Regions from separate parts of the Lacticaseibacillus thailandensis DSM 22698 genome, predicted to be linked through region 2. Evidence: predicted binding sites of a transcription regulator. Region 2 holds the regulator's gene; the other holds the start of a gene.
What was found. The regulator HrcA, encoded in region 2, represses chaperone genes, less so after heat shock. The targets are predictions, from matches to a motif close to TTAGCACTCNNNNNNNNNGAGTGCTAA.

Region 1: clpP (ATP-dependent Clp endopeptidase proteolytic subunit ClpP) is a predicted target of HrcA. The motif match lies at 4,769-4,795, and genes of this name have one in related genera.

Annotation. Positions count from the first base shown of each region.
Region 1 covers NZ_AYZK01000001.1:757,141-764,464, forward strand. The annotation lists gene tpiA (triose-phosphate isomerase) at 1-180, opposite strand, end outside; gene FD19_RS03440 (phosphoglycerate kinase) at 245-1,435, opposite strand; gene gap (type I glyceraldehyde-3-phosphate dehydrogenase) at 1,605-2,630, opposite strand; gene FD19_RS03450 (sugar-binding transcriptional regulator) at 2,681-3,709, opposite strand; gene clpP (ATP-dependent Clp endopeptidase proteolytic subunit ClpP) at 4,147-4,737, opposite strand; tRNA gene FD19_RS03460 (tRNA-Arg) at 5,129-5,200, opposite strand; gene whiA (DNA-binding protein WhiA) at 5,303-6,247, opposite strand; gene FD19_RS03470 (gluconeogenesis factor YvcK family protein) at 6,252-7,286, opposite strand; gene rapZ (RNase adapter RapZ) at 7,283-7,324, opposite strand, start outside.
Region 2 covers NZ_AYZK01000001.1:519,468-526,791, reverse strand. The annotation lists gene truB (tRNA pseudouridine(55) synthase TruB) at 1-534, shown strand, start outside; gene ribF (riboflavin biosynthesis protein RibF) at 545-1,492, shown strand; gene hrcA (heat-inducible transcriptional repressor HrcA) at 1,649-2,698, shown strand; gene grpE (nucleotide exchange factor GrpE) at 2,724-3,287, shown strand; gene dnaK (molecular chaperone DnaK) at 3,320-5,191, shown strand; gene dnaJ (molecular chaperone DnaJ) at 5,318-6,460, shown strand; gene alsS (acetolactate synthase AlsS) at 6,717-7,324, shown strand, end outside.

The DNA.
Region 1 (7,324 bases), 240 kb from region 2:
CTTCAGGGGTTCGCCCTTAGCACCAGCAACCAAGGTGCTCAGGTCAATGGCCGGAGCAGCAATGACAGTTTCTACCTTGCTAGCATCTGGCAGCTTGCCCTTGACCCCATCCAGAAACTTTTGGGTTTCTTCAGGGTTCTTGTTCATCTTCCAGTTACCGGCAATAATTGGGGTACGCATGGATGTATTACTTCCTTTCACTAACGTTTACCGACAATGCACCGTTATTGCGGCGCAATGTCACTTACTTGTTGGAAATAGCGGCGATCCCTGGCAGTTCCTTACCTTCCAGGTATTCAAGGCTAGCACCACCACCAGTGGAAATGTGGGTGATCTGGTCAGCAACGCCCAATTCCTTGGCCGCAGCAGTGGAATCACCACCACCAATGATGGTCGTAGCATCCTTCAATGCACCGAGTGCCTTACCAACTTCGTAAGTACCCTTAGCAAAGTTGCTCATTTCGAACACACCCATTGGGCCGTTCCAAACAACCGTCTTGGCACCATCCAGGGTCTTCTTGAACAGTTCGATGGACTTAGCACCAATATCAACGGCCATGTAGCCATCAGGAATGTCGCCTTCAACCGTCTTGGCTGGAGAATCATTCTTGAATTCCTGCACAACCACGTTGTCAACAGGCAGAACCAGCTTATCGCCAGCTTCGTCCATGATCTGCTTAGCGAGGTCGATCTTGTCCCTTTCAACCAGGGAGTTACCAATCTTCAGGCCCTTAGCTGCGTAGAACGTGTAGGTCATACCACCACCGACGATGATCTTGTCAGCCTTTGGTACAAGGTTACGGATAACACCAATCTTATCAGAAACCTTGGCACCACCCAGGATAGCAACAAATGGGTGCTTCGGGTTCTCAACGGCGTCGCCCAAGAACTTGATTTCCTTTTCCATCAGGAAGCCAGCAGCCGTCTGTGCCATGTTGGAGGCAATCCCAACGTTGGAAGCGTGGGAACGGTGTGCAGTACCAAAGGCGTCGTTAACGAACAGGTCGCCAAGGCTAGCCCAGTACTTGCCCAATTCAGGATTGTTGCCGGATTCCTTCTTGCCGTCCAGGTCTTCGAAACGGGTGTTTTCCATAACCAGAACGTCGCCATCGTTCATGTTGTTGATGGCATCTTCCAACTGCTTGCCACGAGTGGCTGGGACGAAGGTCACGTCCTTCTTCAGCAGGTCGCTCAGGTGCTCTGCGACTGGACGCAAGCTCAACTTAGCCTTGTCTTCTTCAGTCTTAACACGACCCAAGTGGGAAAGCAGGATGGCCTTGCCACCGTGCTCGATTACGTACTTGATGGTTGGCAGTGCGGCAACAACACGGTTGTCGTCACCAATCTTACCGTCCTTGATCGGCACGTTGAAGTCAACGCGGATCAGGACCTTCTTGTCCTTGACATCAAGGTCAGAAACAATCAATTTTGCCACGAGATAATGCCTCCTAAATATTTTAGTTAACTGTTTTAAGTACCGCCCGCGCGTAACACGGGCGTTGGTACACCCCGCACCCCGAAAAAAAGAAAGCGGAGGGAGTAAACCTCCCTCCGCTCTCGGCAGTGCGGTGTTGCTTATTAACGCAACGTGCCACTAATCGAAATTAGTCAGCAAGCTTTGCGAAGGCAAGCAGGGTACGAACCATCTGGCAAGTAAAGCCGTATTCGTTGTCGTACCAAGCAACCGTCTTAACCAACTGGTAGTCACCTGCAGTAGTAACTTCAGTCTGGGTTGGGTCAAAGATGGAACCGAACGTCGTACCGATAACATCGGAAGATACGATTTCGTCTTCGTTGTAACCGAATGATGGGTTGTCAACGGTGTGCTTCTTGATAGCTTCGTTAACTTCGTCGGCAGTAACCTTAGTCTTAAGGATAGATACCAATTCAGTCAGGGAACCATCAGGAACGCTGACACGCTGTGCGTGACCCTGCAGCTTACCCTGCAGTTCTGGGATAACCAGGCCAATAGCCTTGGCAGCACCAGTGCTGTGAGGAATAGTGTTGTAAGCAGCAGAACGTGCAGAACGCTTGTTGCCACCACGTACAGGGGCATCCAGCAACTTCTGAGTACCAGTGTATGCGTGAACAGTAGTCATGGTACCTACTTCAAGACCGAATTCCTTGTTCAGGAAGTAAGCCATAGGTGCCAAGCAGTTGGTCGTGCAAGAACCAGCAGAAACAATGCGGTCATTTGCATCCAAGCTGTCGTGGTTAACGTTGTAAACGATGGTCTTGATCTTGCCGGCAGGAGCAGAAATCAGAACACGCTTTGCGCCAGCGTTGATGTGAGCCTGGGCCTTTTCTTCGGAAGTGTAGAAGCCAGTGCATTCAAGGACGTAGTCAACACCGTCGTTCTTAACCCAAGGAATGTTGTTTGCGTCTGGTTCAGCGTAAACAGGGTATTCCTTACCATCAACAACGATGGAGTGGTCAGTAGCACTAACTTCGCCAGGGAAAGTACCGTGGGTTGAGTCGTACTTAAGAAGGTGTGCCAACAATGCTGGAGTAGTCAAGTCGTTGATAGCGACAACTTCAATGTCGCTGGACTTAGCACCCAATTCGTGAATCCGACGGAAAGCCAAACGACCGATACGGCCGAAACCGTTGATACCAATCTTAACAGTCATGCTAAAATTTCCTCCTTTAGGAAATAAAAAAGTTTTATTTTAAAGGGCGTCTAACCCATTAAAATCGATTGTGCAGCACCCGCATCCGTGATCAACCACGTTTGCTTAGGTGCGTGTTGCATGTACGCCTGAATTGCTTGGGCCTTGCTCTGGCCACCCGCAATTGCAAAGACATACGGAATTTGATCAAGATCCTTAATCCTCAAACCGATTTTCGGGATCTTATACACCACGTTGCCCGCCGCGTCAAAAAACGTACCAAACGCTTCGGCCACCGCGTGATGGTCGCGCAGCAATTGCAAAATATCATCCGACATCCGTCGGCGTTCTGCCATTGCTAACGCTTCCCCTACACTATGAATGACTACCGAGCTCTTGTCAATGAGTGCTAAGACTTCCTTAACGCTCGGCTCATTGAGTAACGGCTGGTAAGTCTCCTCGCTGACATTTTCCGGAATGTACAACACCCGGTAAGTGCCCCCGGTCGACTGGGCCATCGCCGCCGCCACTGAGTTGGCTTGAATGGCGACCGTCTCACCAACCCCGCCCCGTGCGGGGACAAAGGTCAGTTCTCGGCCGGCAGACAACTGGAAGTTCATCCGACTAGCAGCTCGTGCTAACGTCGTACCACCCATGACCGCGATAATTTGCTCACCTAACGGCAACATCACTTGCATGGTTTGTGCTAACGCCGTACCCATGTCATCCAAAACCCGTGCACTTTGATCGGCATCACCAGGTACGATCAACACATGATCGATTCCCAAACGTTCAGCTAGTTGTTTCTCACTATCCTGAACACCAAGCATCTCGTTCATGAACTGATCCATACTGGTGAAAACATCCCGTCCCCGCGCAGTCAGCACCACCCCACTTTTGGAGCTGTCGAGCAATCCTTGCTGCCGCAGAAAATCAATGTCCGTACGCATAATCCGTTCCGACACGTGCATTTGGTCGGCAAGTGAACGTCTTCCCACCGGTTCCATCCAACTAACGTACTGAAGAATCTGATAGCGTTTCGTCACTACCGCGACCATATCGGGCGCGATCGATCCCAGCCATGCGAACTCTGAGTTCATCGTTTGTTCCTTCTTCGAGTGGGACATTATGCGGCCAACAGGCCCACATAGTGACCCATCGTCAACAAAAAAATTAAGGATTACCGGTCTGTATCCGCTCTCCTTACCAACGGTTATAATTATAGCACGGCAACCGCCATAATCAACCTTTTACCGGTTAAACGCGCGCAAAAGCGCCCAAAAATTCGGCTTTACGTAGACTATCTGTCCATTTCACAAACAAAGTTCGTGTTTTTGCTCGTAGGGAGGGCCATTTACCCCCACTTGGCCAGTTCGAAGTTCGTCGACCGACTAATTCTACTTTAATAATTGGTCAATTCTTGCCCCATGGGTCGGAAATTGTCCCTCCGCCATCCATCACTGAAGCCGTAATGGGCAAACAAAAAAGCATCGCCCAACGAATGGCGATGCTTTTACTCTTAATCAAAACGATCCGATTACTGATCCTTGTTCTTGTTAACCAGAATGTCATCGATCAAGCCATAATCCTTAGCTTCCTGGGCAGACAAGTAGTGGTCACGTTCAGTATCTGCACGGACCTTCTCAATGTCTTGGCCAGAAGCATCAGCCAGCATCTTCGTCAGCTTCTCACGAGCCTTCAGAATTTGCTTGGCAGCAATTTCGATTTCAGTCTGCTGGCCCTGGGCACCACCAAGTGGCTGGTGAATCAAAACTTCGGAGTTAGGCAAAGCAAACCGCTTGCCCTTCGTCCCACATGCCAACAGCACACTGGCCATGGAGGCAGCCATACCAATGGCAATCGTCTGCACATCGGACTTGATGAAGTTCATCGTGTCCAAGATCGCCAGGCCGGAAGTAATGACCCCACCTGGAGAATTGATGTAGAGGTAAATGTCCTTAGTGTTGTCCTGCGCGTCCAAGAACAGCAACTGTGCAATGATGGAATTAGCCATCTGGTCGTTGATTTCACCAGACAGCATGATGATCCGGTCCTTTAACAGACGGGAATAGATGTCGTAAGCACGTTCGCCCCGACTTGTTTGCTCAATAACTGTAGGTACAAGCATGGTTTGTCCCCCTTTGGTTGATACATTAATTTTAGCACTATTTAGGTTACAGTGCTAAGAGTACACTAAACGTCAGCAAAGGTCAAACTAATTTGGCATAAACCTCACCTACGTTACCCGGCCCCAAAATATTTGCGTCTCTACCGTCATCCGTCATTCTCATTAAACAATGCTTTACTCGTGGTAATCTCAACTCTTACTGTCACTACTTTGTACCTACCGAACTAGGACTAAGATTAGCAAAAACGACCCCACCCCTGGTAGCATGCAAACAACGGCGTTGAAAGTCCCCTAAAAACCGTTAACGATAGGCAAACACTTTTTTTGCGCTAAAAAAAGCCTGATTGCTCAGACTTTTCTTTGCGGTACTTTGCGTTAAATACCTCTATACTGCGCAGCCCGGGAGTCGAACCCGGATTTCGAGAACCGGAATCTCACGTGCGATCCATTACACTAACCGCGCAAAAGTACTTAACTATATTATCGAACTGGCAAGAAAAATGCAACCATGTATTATGAATAACTTTCCACAAACGTGATTTTGTTGGTGACCACGTACCGCAGTCTACGTTCCCTCATGACGAACCCGGTCCGCCATTTCGTTGAGCTTGCGCAGCCGGTGGTTAATACCCGACTTGGAAATGACGCCGCCGGGGGCCATTTCCCCCAGCTCCTGCAGTGACACATCGGGATGGGCCAACCGCAAAGTCGCGGTCTCCCGTAACCGTGGTGGGAGGTTGTCTAATCCCACCGTCTCGGCAAGGAAGTTAATGTTTTCGATTTGGCGCTGTGCCGCGTCAATGGTCTTGTTCAAGTTGGCCGTTTCGCTATTCACCAGCCGGTTAACCGAATTACGCATATCGCGAATGATGCGGACATCCTCAAACTTCAACATGGCACTCGTAGCACCAATAACGTTGAGAAAATCGGCAATTTTTTCCGCCTCTTTAAGGTAGGCAATGAACCCACTGCGGCGTTGGACCGCCCGGGCATTCAAATGAAAGTGGTTCATCATGGTCAAAATGTCGGCGTTGTGGTCCTCATACAGGGAATAAATCTCCAGATGGTAGCTACTGGTCTCGGGGTTGTTGACCGAACCGCCCGCTAAAAACGCACCGCGCAAATACGAACGCATCCGCTGTGGCTCTGACATGATGGCGTCTGAGATCGACGTGTTGATCGTCAACCCCGTGGCGGCCAAAATATCCATATCCTGCAGCATGGGCTGCACGCCCTGGACCAGCCGCACCACGTACTGATTATTCTTCTTCAGCTTCATTTTGCGCCGCACGCTCAAAGTAGCTTCCTGATGGTAGACCTGCTTAATTAGCGAGTAAATGCGGCGCGCAATCGCCGGATTTTCCGTGACCACGTCTAACCCCAGCTGGTGGCGAATGATAGTCAACGTACCATTCATCCGGATCAACGCCGACAGTTCGGCCTTCGCGTGTTCTGGGTGCACCTCTAACTGCGTTAGTTCTTTTTTGACCAAACTGGCAAAACTCGCCACGGGATCAACCCCTTCGCTGTGAACCCACCTGTAACTCCAGGTTCAAAATTTCTCGTGCTACCTTTTGTCCATCGTGGAACACCCCACCGTCGCGGAGCTTCAGGAAGTCAGATGAAATCACCCGACACCCCATCGCCCGGAGGCTAGCGTAGTCGGACTGCACCGGTGTGGAAATTTCCACGTAACGGTCACGGTCCAAATAGTCAGCCGGTACCGGCTCGATGTTGACCAGGACGGTATCCACAAACTTTTGCCCCAAATGCCGTTCCAATACCCGTACGTGGTCGGCATCAGTGAAGCCCTCAGTCTCGCCCTTTTGGGTCATGATGTTAACGATGTAAATCACTTCTGCTTTGGTCTTTAAAACCGTCTGGCCCAGATTATGGATCATCAGGTTCGGCAAAATGCTGGTAAACAAACTCCCCGGGCCTAAAACCACCACGTCCGCATCCATAATGGCACTAATCACCTGGGGTTCAGCCATCGGCAACGCTCCTTGCGAAGCATCCCCATCGTTAGGCGTGACCCACACTCGCTGGATATGCTTACCGGCCGCCGTAATTTCCGCCTCACCAGCCAGGGTCGACCCGTCACTGAACTGCGCGTTCAGGGTCAACGGCGTGTTGCTCGCCGGGTAGACGTGCCCATCAACTTTGAGTATCTTGCTCAGCTCCTGCACGGCCGCAAACACCCCACCGCGCATTTCGGCCAAAGCCGCGATTACCAGATTACCCAGTGCATGACCGCTGAAAAACGAATCGTCACTATTAAACCGGTACTGAAAAAGATCCCGGTATAACTGCGGCTGGTCTGACAGAGCCACCAAGACGTTGCGAATATCACCAGGTGGGACCACGTTAATGTAATTGCGGATGATACCACTAGAACCCCCGTCATCGGCGACGGTTACCACCGCAGTGACGTCAGCATCCTGCTCATGCAGACTCTTCACAATGACAGGTAGGCCGGTACCCCCACCAATAACCACAACTTTCGGGCGCCGCGCATGAACCAACTTAATCTCCTCCAAATCGCTCATGACCGGTTCACCCCTTCTTTATGCTTATTGACGTCCCG
Region 2 (7,324 bases):
GAACCAGTCACACGGCCTGAACGCCACGCCCACGTCAGTGAATTTGTGCGCACCGGCCCGACGAGCTTCGACGCTACGGCGGGTACACAGTCGTTTACTTTTCGGGCGACCGTCAGCAAGGGTACCTACATTCGCACCCTGTCGGTGGACTTAGGTCGCAAGTTGGGCCTCGCTGCCGTCATGAGCCAGTTAACCCGGCAACAGAGTGGCGGGTTCACGCTAGCGGATTGTGTGACGCTTGACGAGTTACAGACCGCCGCGGCTGCAGGTACCGTTAACCAATTGATTGATGGCGTTGATTGGGCTTACGCTCAGTTGCCGGCCGTTGACCTCACGCCTGCTCAATGGGAAATCGTTGGTCACGGGCACTCGTTTTTAGCGGATGGTTTAACTGCCCCGCGCGTGCGCGTGTACTGGCAGGACGTTATGAAGGGCGTTTACCGGCTTGTCGATGGCGCCTACAAACCTGAGACGATGTATCTGGGTAATGTGGTGCCGCGGACAGCGGGCCGGCAACGCCCACGACAGAAATAGGGGAATTAGTTTGCAAAGAATTGATATTACTAAACCATTAACGGATGCCGAACGCCCAAGCGGACCCATCGTTTTGACGCTAGGCTTTTTTGATGGTGTTCACCGCGGGCACCAGACCGTGATCAAACGTGCCCGGGCCTTGGCGGACACGCGCCACGTGCCGTTAGCGTTGATGACGTTCGATGTGCACCCGTCCATCGTCTATGGTGGTGCCGACGCGTCTACGTTCAAGTACCTGTCCACGTTGGCGCGCAAAGAGGAGTTGGCGGACCAACTGGGCGTCGACATTTTTTACGTGGCGCACTTTACACCGTCGTTCGCCCGGTTAGCGCCCCAAGAATTTGTGGATCAGTACCTGGTCGGATTGAAGGCAGTGGTTGTGGTGGCCGGGTTTGACTATACATATGGTCCCCATGACGTTGCCAACATGGCACTATTGCCGCAATACGCTGCGGGCCGGTTTGAGGTGGTCACGGTGCCCGAGCAGACGTTGGCGGGTGCCAAGATCAGTTCCACCCGTATTCGCACGGCGTTGACCGCCGGTGACGTTGACTTGGCGGCAACCCTGCTGGGGTACGACTACCAGACTTCGGGCACCGTTGTTCATGGTGAAGCCCGTGGTCGCGAGTTGGGCTTCCCCACGCTCAACATCGAAACACCCGTGCACGAGTGGCTTCCCGGTGTTGGGGTATACGTTAACCGCGTTTACGTTCAGGGACGGTGGTATGACGGGATGGCGTCCGTAGGCTACAACGTTACCTTTGGTGCTGGCCGGGCCCTGACGGTGGAGATCAACCTCTTTGATTTTGACGCCCAGGTATACGGTGAGACCGTCAAAGTGGCCTGGTGTCACCGGTTGCGTGGTGAGGTGAAGTTTGTCGACGCTGACGGGCTGATCAAGCAATTGCAACAAGATGAGGTGCATAGCCGTGCGTTCTTGGCGGATCACCCATGGTAATTAACGCGCAGCAGGACGCGCGGACGGGGCATAAGTCCGACTTAGGGCTGAATTTTCGGCATTTTAGCAACCGCACGTTGACATTGCTAATCACTGGTTGTATATTATTGGTGTTAGCACTTAGAAAGTATGAGTGCTAATTCCGGAGGTGAGGACATGTTAACAGAACGGGAGCTGATGGTGCTCAAAGATATCATCAAGCTGTACACGGAGACGGGCCAGCCCGTGGGGAGTAAAACCCTCATGACGTCGTTACCCATCCATGTGAGTTCAGCAACCATCCGTAACGACATGGCCGCGCTGGAGGACGCTGGGTTGATCCGTAAGACCCATAGTAGTTCTGGTCGGGTACCAAGTTCGGCTGGTTATCGGTATTACCTTGATAACATGCTGACCCCGGCCCGGGTGCCAGAACGGGAGATGCAGACGATCCGTCAGTCCTTCGGGAACGACTTTGGCCGTATCGACGAGATTATTGAGCAGTCGGCGCGGATCCTGTCCAACTTAACCAGCTACACTGCCATTACCCTGGGACCCGAGGTGGCTAACCTGACCCTTGAAGGCTTCAGGCTAGTGCCGCTCGGCAACCATCAGGTCATGGCCATCATTGTGGCTAGTGATGGGAGCGTGCAGAACCAGGTATTCACGTTGCCGCGGGAGTTGGCATCCGAGCAGGTGGAGAAGGCCATCCGCATTATCAACGACCAGCTAGTAGGCGAAAGCCTGACCACCGTGGCGCAAAAGTTGCGGACCGATGTTCCCGCTATGTTGATGCAGCAACTGCAGACGCCGCAGGGCTTCCTGGATGCTTTTGGCGATGTCCTGCGGAAGGCAGTCAGCGAGCGGTTTTACGTTGGCGGCCGGTTGAACCTGATGGACTACTTTGGCTCCGACAATTTGAACGAGCTCAAGCAGATCTACCGGTTAATTGACCGACAGGACGAGCTCAACGAGTTACTGGACACCCACACCGATGACGATGCGGCCCAGCGACCAATCTCGGTCCGGCTGGGTTCGGAGTTATCCGACCAATCCCTGCGTAATCTCAGCTTGATTACGGCGCGGTACTCGGTGAACGATCACGGTCAGGGGATGATTGCCATCCTGGGGCCAAAGTCGATGCCGTACTCGAAGATGATCGGTTTACTGGAAGCGTTCAGAACGGAATTAGCCTCACGCTTAACTAACTACTATGACCACCATTGAGGTGGGTCTGGAAAGGAGCACCACAATGTCCAAAAAGGAAGGGCAACAGCCCGAATCAGGTGCTGACGTCGCCAAAGAAAATTTGGAGCGGTCGGCAGAAGACTTGGAGCACTTGATTGCTGCTGACAGTCCCGACGCCGAGGCCACGAAGCAATTACAGGCCGAGCGGGACGAGCTCGAGGATAATTACCTGCGAGCAGCAGCAGAAATCAAGAACATGAACGCCCGGTTCAAGAAGGAGCGTGAACAACTGGCCCGTTACGACGGTCAGAAGGTCATTACGGCGATTTTGCCGTCGCTGGATAACCTGGAACGGGCCCTGGCAACTGAGGTGACCGATCCGGCCGCCGAACAGTTGAAGCAGGGGGTTTCGATGGTGGCTAGTCACCTTCAGCAAGCCCTCAAGGAAGCCGGGGTCACCGAAATCCAGGCGGAAGGGTCAAAGTTTGACCCTAACGTGCATCAAGCTGTGCAGACCATTACGGCGGATGACCAGCATCCGGCCGACACGGTGGCGCAGGTTCTGCAAAAGGGTTACCAGTTGCATGACCGGGTTTTGCGTCCAGCCATGGTAGTTGTTGCTAAATAAAATAGTTAATTAAATTTAAGGAGTAAATCAATATGGCAAAGATTATTGGTATTGACTTAGGTACTACTAACAGTGCCGTCGCCGTCCTTGAAGGTGGCGAACCCAAGATTATCACCAACCCAGAAGGTAACCGGACGACCCCGTCCGTGGTTGCGTTTAAGGATGGCGAGATCCAGGTTGGTGAAGTGGCTAAGCGTCAGGCAATCACTAACCCCGACACCATTATTTCAATTAAGCGGCACATGGGTGAAGCAGGTTACAAGGTCAAGGTCGGCGATAAGGAATACACGCCGCAAGAAATCTCGGCCATGATTTTACAGTACATCAAGAAGTTTGCTGAGGACTACCTCGGTGAAGACGTGACACAAGCGGTCATCACCGTACCGGCCTACTTCAACGACAGCCAGCGTCAGGCCACTAAGGATGCCGGCAAGATTGCGGGTTTGGACGTTAAGCGGATCGTTAACGAACCAACTGCTTCCGCTTTGGCATACGGCCTGGACAAGTCTGACGACGACGAGAAGGTTTTGGTTTACGACCTTGGTGGTGGGACGTTTGATGTTTCCATCCTGCAGTTAGGTGACGGTGTCTTCGAAGTATTGTCCACGAACGGTGATACCCACCTCGGTGGTGATGACTTTGATAACAAGATCATCGACTGGTTGGTTGAAGGCTTCAAGGCTGACAACGGCGTGGACTTGTCCAAGGACAAGATGGCAATGCAGCGGTTGAAGGATGCAGCCGAAAAGGCCAAGAAGGATCTGTCTGGTGTTTCTCAGACCCAGATTTCCCTGCCATTCATTTCAGCTGGTGCTAACGGTCCACTGCACTTGGAGAAGACGTTGACCCGGGCTCAGTTCGACGAAATGACGGCTGACCTGGTTGAAAAGACGCGGATTCCAGTGCAGAACGCCTTGAAGGATGCCGGCTTGTCCAACGGTGACATCGATAAGGTTATCCTGAACGGTGGTTCGACCCGGATCCCGGCCGTTCAGGAAGCCGTTAAGAACTGGACGGGTAAGGAACCTGACCACTCCATCAACCCAGATGAAGCCGTGGCCTTAGGTGCCGCTATCCAGGGTGGTGTCATTTCCGGTGACGTGAAGGACGTTGTGCTGTTGGACGTTACGCCACTGTCCTTGGGGATTGAAACCATGGGTGGTGTCTTCACCAAGTTGATCGACCGTAACACCACGATTCCAACCAGCAAGTCGCAAGTCTTCAGTACGGCGGCGGACAACCAGTCAGCCGTTGATATCCACGTGCTCCAGGGTGAACGCCCAATGGCCGCGGACAACAAGACTTTGGGGCGGTTCCAGCTGTCGGACATTCCGGCGGCACCACGTGGTGTGCCACAAATCGAAGTTAAGTTCGACATTGATAAGAACGGGATCGTGCAGGTATCCGCCAAGGATATGGGCACTGGCAAGTCCCAGAACATCACCATCAAGAGTTCGTCAGGTCTGTCTGATGAAGAAATCGACCGCATGGTGAAGGAAGCTGAAGCCAACGCGGACGCCGACAAGAAGCGTAAGGAAGAGGTTGACCTGAAGAACGAAGTCGACCAACTCCTGTTCCAGACCGACAAGACCCTGAAGGACGTTAAGGGCAAGGTTGACGATGCCGACATCAAGAAGGCTGAGGATGCTCGCGATGAGCTGAAGAAGGCCCAGGAGAAGAACGACATTGACGCCATGAAGGAAAAGAAGGACGCGCTGAACAAGATCGTCCAGGACATGACGGTCAAGTTGTACCAGCAGGCCCAGGCCGCGCAGTCCGGCGCAGCTGGTGCTGGTAGCGCCGCTGGCAGCGATGCCGGTAGCAGCGCCAACAGTGCTGATGGCAAGGATGACGATACCATTAACGGCGAATATACCGATACTGATGACGGCGACAAGAAGTAATTAACGTGGCAAAACGGGCCAAGGCCGCTCATGGCGGGCCTTGGTCTTTTGCTATGGTTGTACCTGTGTTAAATTAGATGGGTATGTATTACTAGAATTTGGAAACCCGATTTTGGGGAGGCAAAGATGGCTGATAAAGATTACTACGAGATTTTAGGTGTTAGCCGGGACGCCAGTGAAGATGAAATTCGTAAGGCGTACCGGAAGATGTCTAAGAAGTACCACCCAGATATCAACCACGAACCGGGCGCTGAAGAAAAGTTTAAGCAGATCAACGAAGCTTACTCCGTCTTGTCTGACAAGCAGAAGAAGGCCGCGTACGACCAGTATGGTAGCGCCGACGGTCCCCAGGGCTTTGGCGGTGGTGCTGGCGGTCAGACCTACAGTGGGTTTGATGGCGGCGGCTTTGGTGGTTTTGATGACATTTTCAGTTCGTTCTTCGGTGGTGGCGCCCAGGGTGCGGCCACTCAGGCGCGTCAACGTCGCGGGGCTGACCTGCAGTACCGGATGGACTTGAAGTTTGAAGAGGCTGTCTTTGGTAAGTCAGAAAACATTAGTTACAACCGTCAGGGGCGGTGCCACGTCTGCAACGGTACTGGGGCTAAGAACGGTGCCCAGCCGCAAACGTGTAGCAAGTGTCACGGTGCAGGCTTTATCACGGTCACTCGGCAAACGATGCTGGGGACCATGCAGTCCCGTGAGACCTGTGATGTCTGTGGCGGTACTGGTAAGGAAATCAAGGACAAGTGCACGAATTGCCGCGGCACTGGTGTGGAGCAGGAGCGTCACAGTATTGACGTGAAGGTACCAGCTGGGGTCGATGATGGTCAGCAAATGCGTCTGGATGGCGCTGGTGATGCCGGCCAGAACGGCGCGGCATTTGGTGACCTGTACGTGGTCTTCCGTGTCCAGCCTAGCAAGAAGTACGTGCGTGACGGCGCCGATATCCTGATGAATCTGGATATCTCCTTTGCTCAGGCGGCCTTGGGTGACGAGGTCAAAGCCGACACTGTGCACGGACCCGTGCAGTTGAAGGTGCCAGCGGGCACCCAGACCGAGACGAAGATTCGCCTCCGTGGCAAGGGTGCCCCACGCCTGAATGGTGGTGGCACTGGTGACGAAATCGTGACGGTTAAGATCCGGACGCCGAAGAAACTGAATCAGAAGCAACGGGATGCCTTGATGGCGTACGCTGCCGCGAGTGGCGACAAGGTGAAGCCACACGAGAGTAATTTGTTTGATAAGTTCCGGGATGCGTTTAACAAGTAGTACGATTCAAGGTGTGTGCAGCGGGAAGTTGCACGCACCTTTTTTGATCCCGCCCGACACGGCAAAAAGCGAGCTTTTGGAAGAGGCAGCCGGCGGACACCACGAACATAAACAATTGCTCAGACTCGTCATCAGACCCGGCTAAAATTTGTCTGTGTCTTTTTTGACGAAATGGGTAGCGTTCTCAGCTTAATCAGTGTAGTATTAATAGCGAGTTACTTACAAAAGATAAGCAAAGAGATTGTGAGGTCTATCCATGACAGAAGAAAAGCAGCCCCGTTACGGCGCGGATATGATTGTTGATAGCTTGGTGAACCATGACGTCAAGTACGTTTTTGGTATCCCTGGCGCGAAGATTGACCGGGTGTTTGAGCGGTTAGAGCACCCCGTAAACCCCCAAGCACCTAAATTAATCGTTGCGCGCCATGAGCAGAACGCCGCCTTTATGGCCGCCGCCATTGGGCGCATCACCGGCAAGCCCGGCGTGGTGCTGACCACTTCCGGCCCCGGCGCGTCCAACCTGGCGACGGGTTTGGTTACCGCCACGGCCGAAGGAGACCCCGTGTTAGCTATTTCGGGTCAGGTGCAGCGGGGCGACCTACAACGCTTGACACACCAAAGTATGCGCAACGCGCCCGTCTTTGAGCCCATCACCAAGTACTCCGTGGAGGTTCAAGACCCTGAAAACACTAGTGAGACGATTGCGAATGCTTACCGCGCGGCGGCATCCGGCAAGCAGGGAGCCAGCTTTGTGTCGGTGCCCCAGGATGTCACTGACAGTCCGGTGAAGACGGCACCAATCAAACGCTTGGCGGCGCCTAAGTTGGGGCCCGCCTCGCTGAGTGAGATGACGACGCTTGCTCG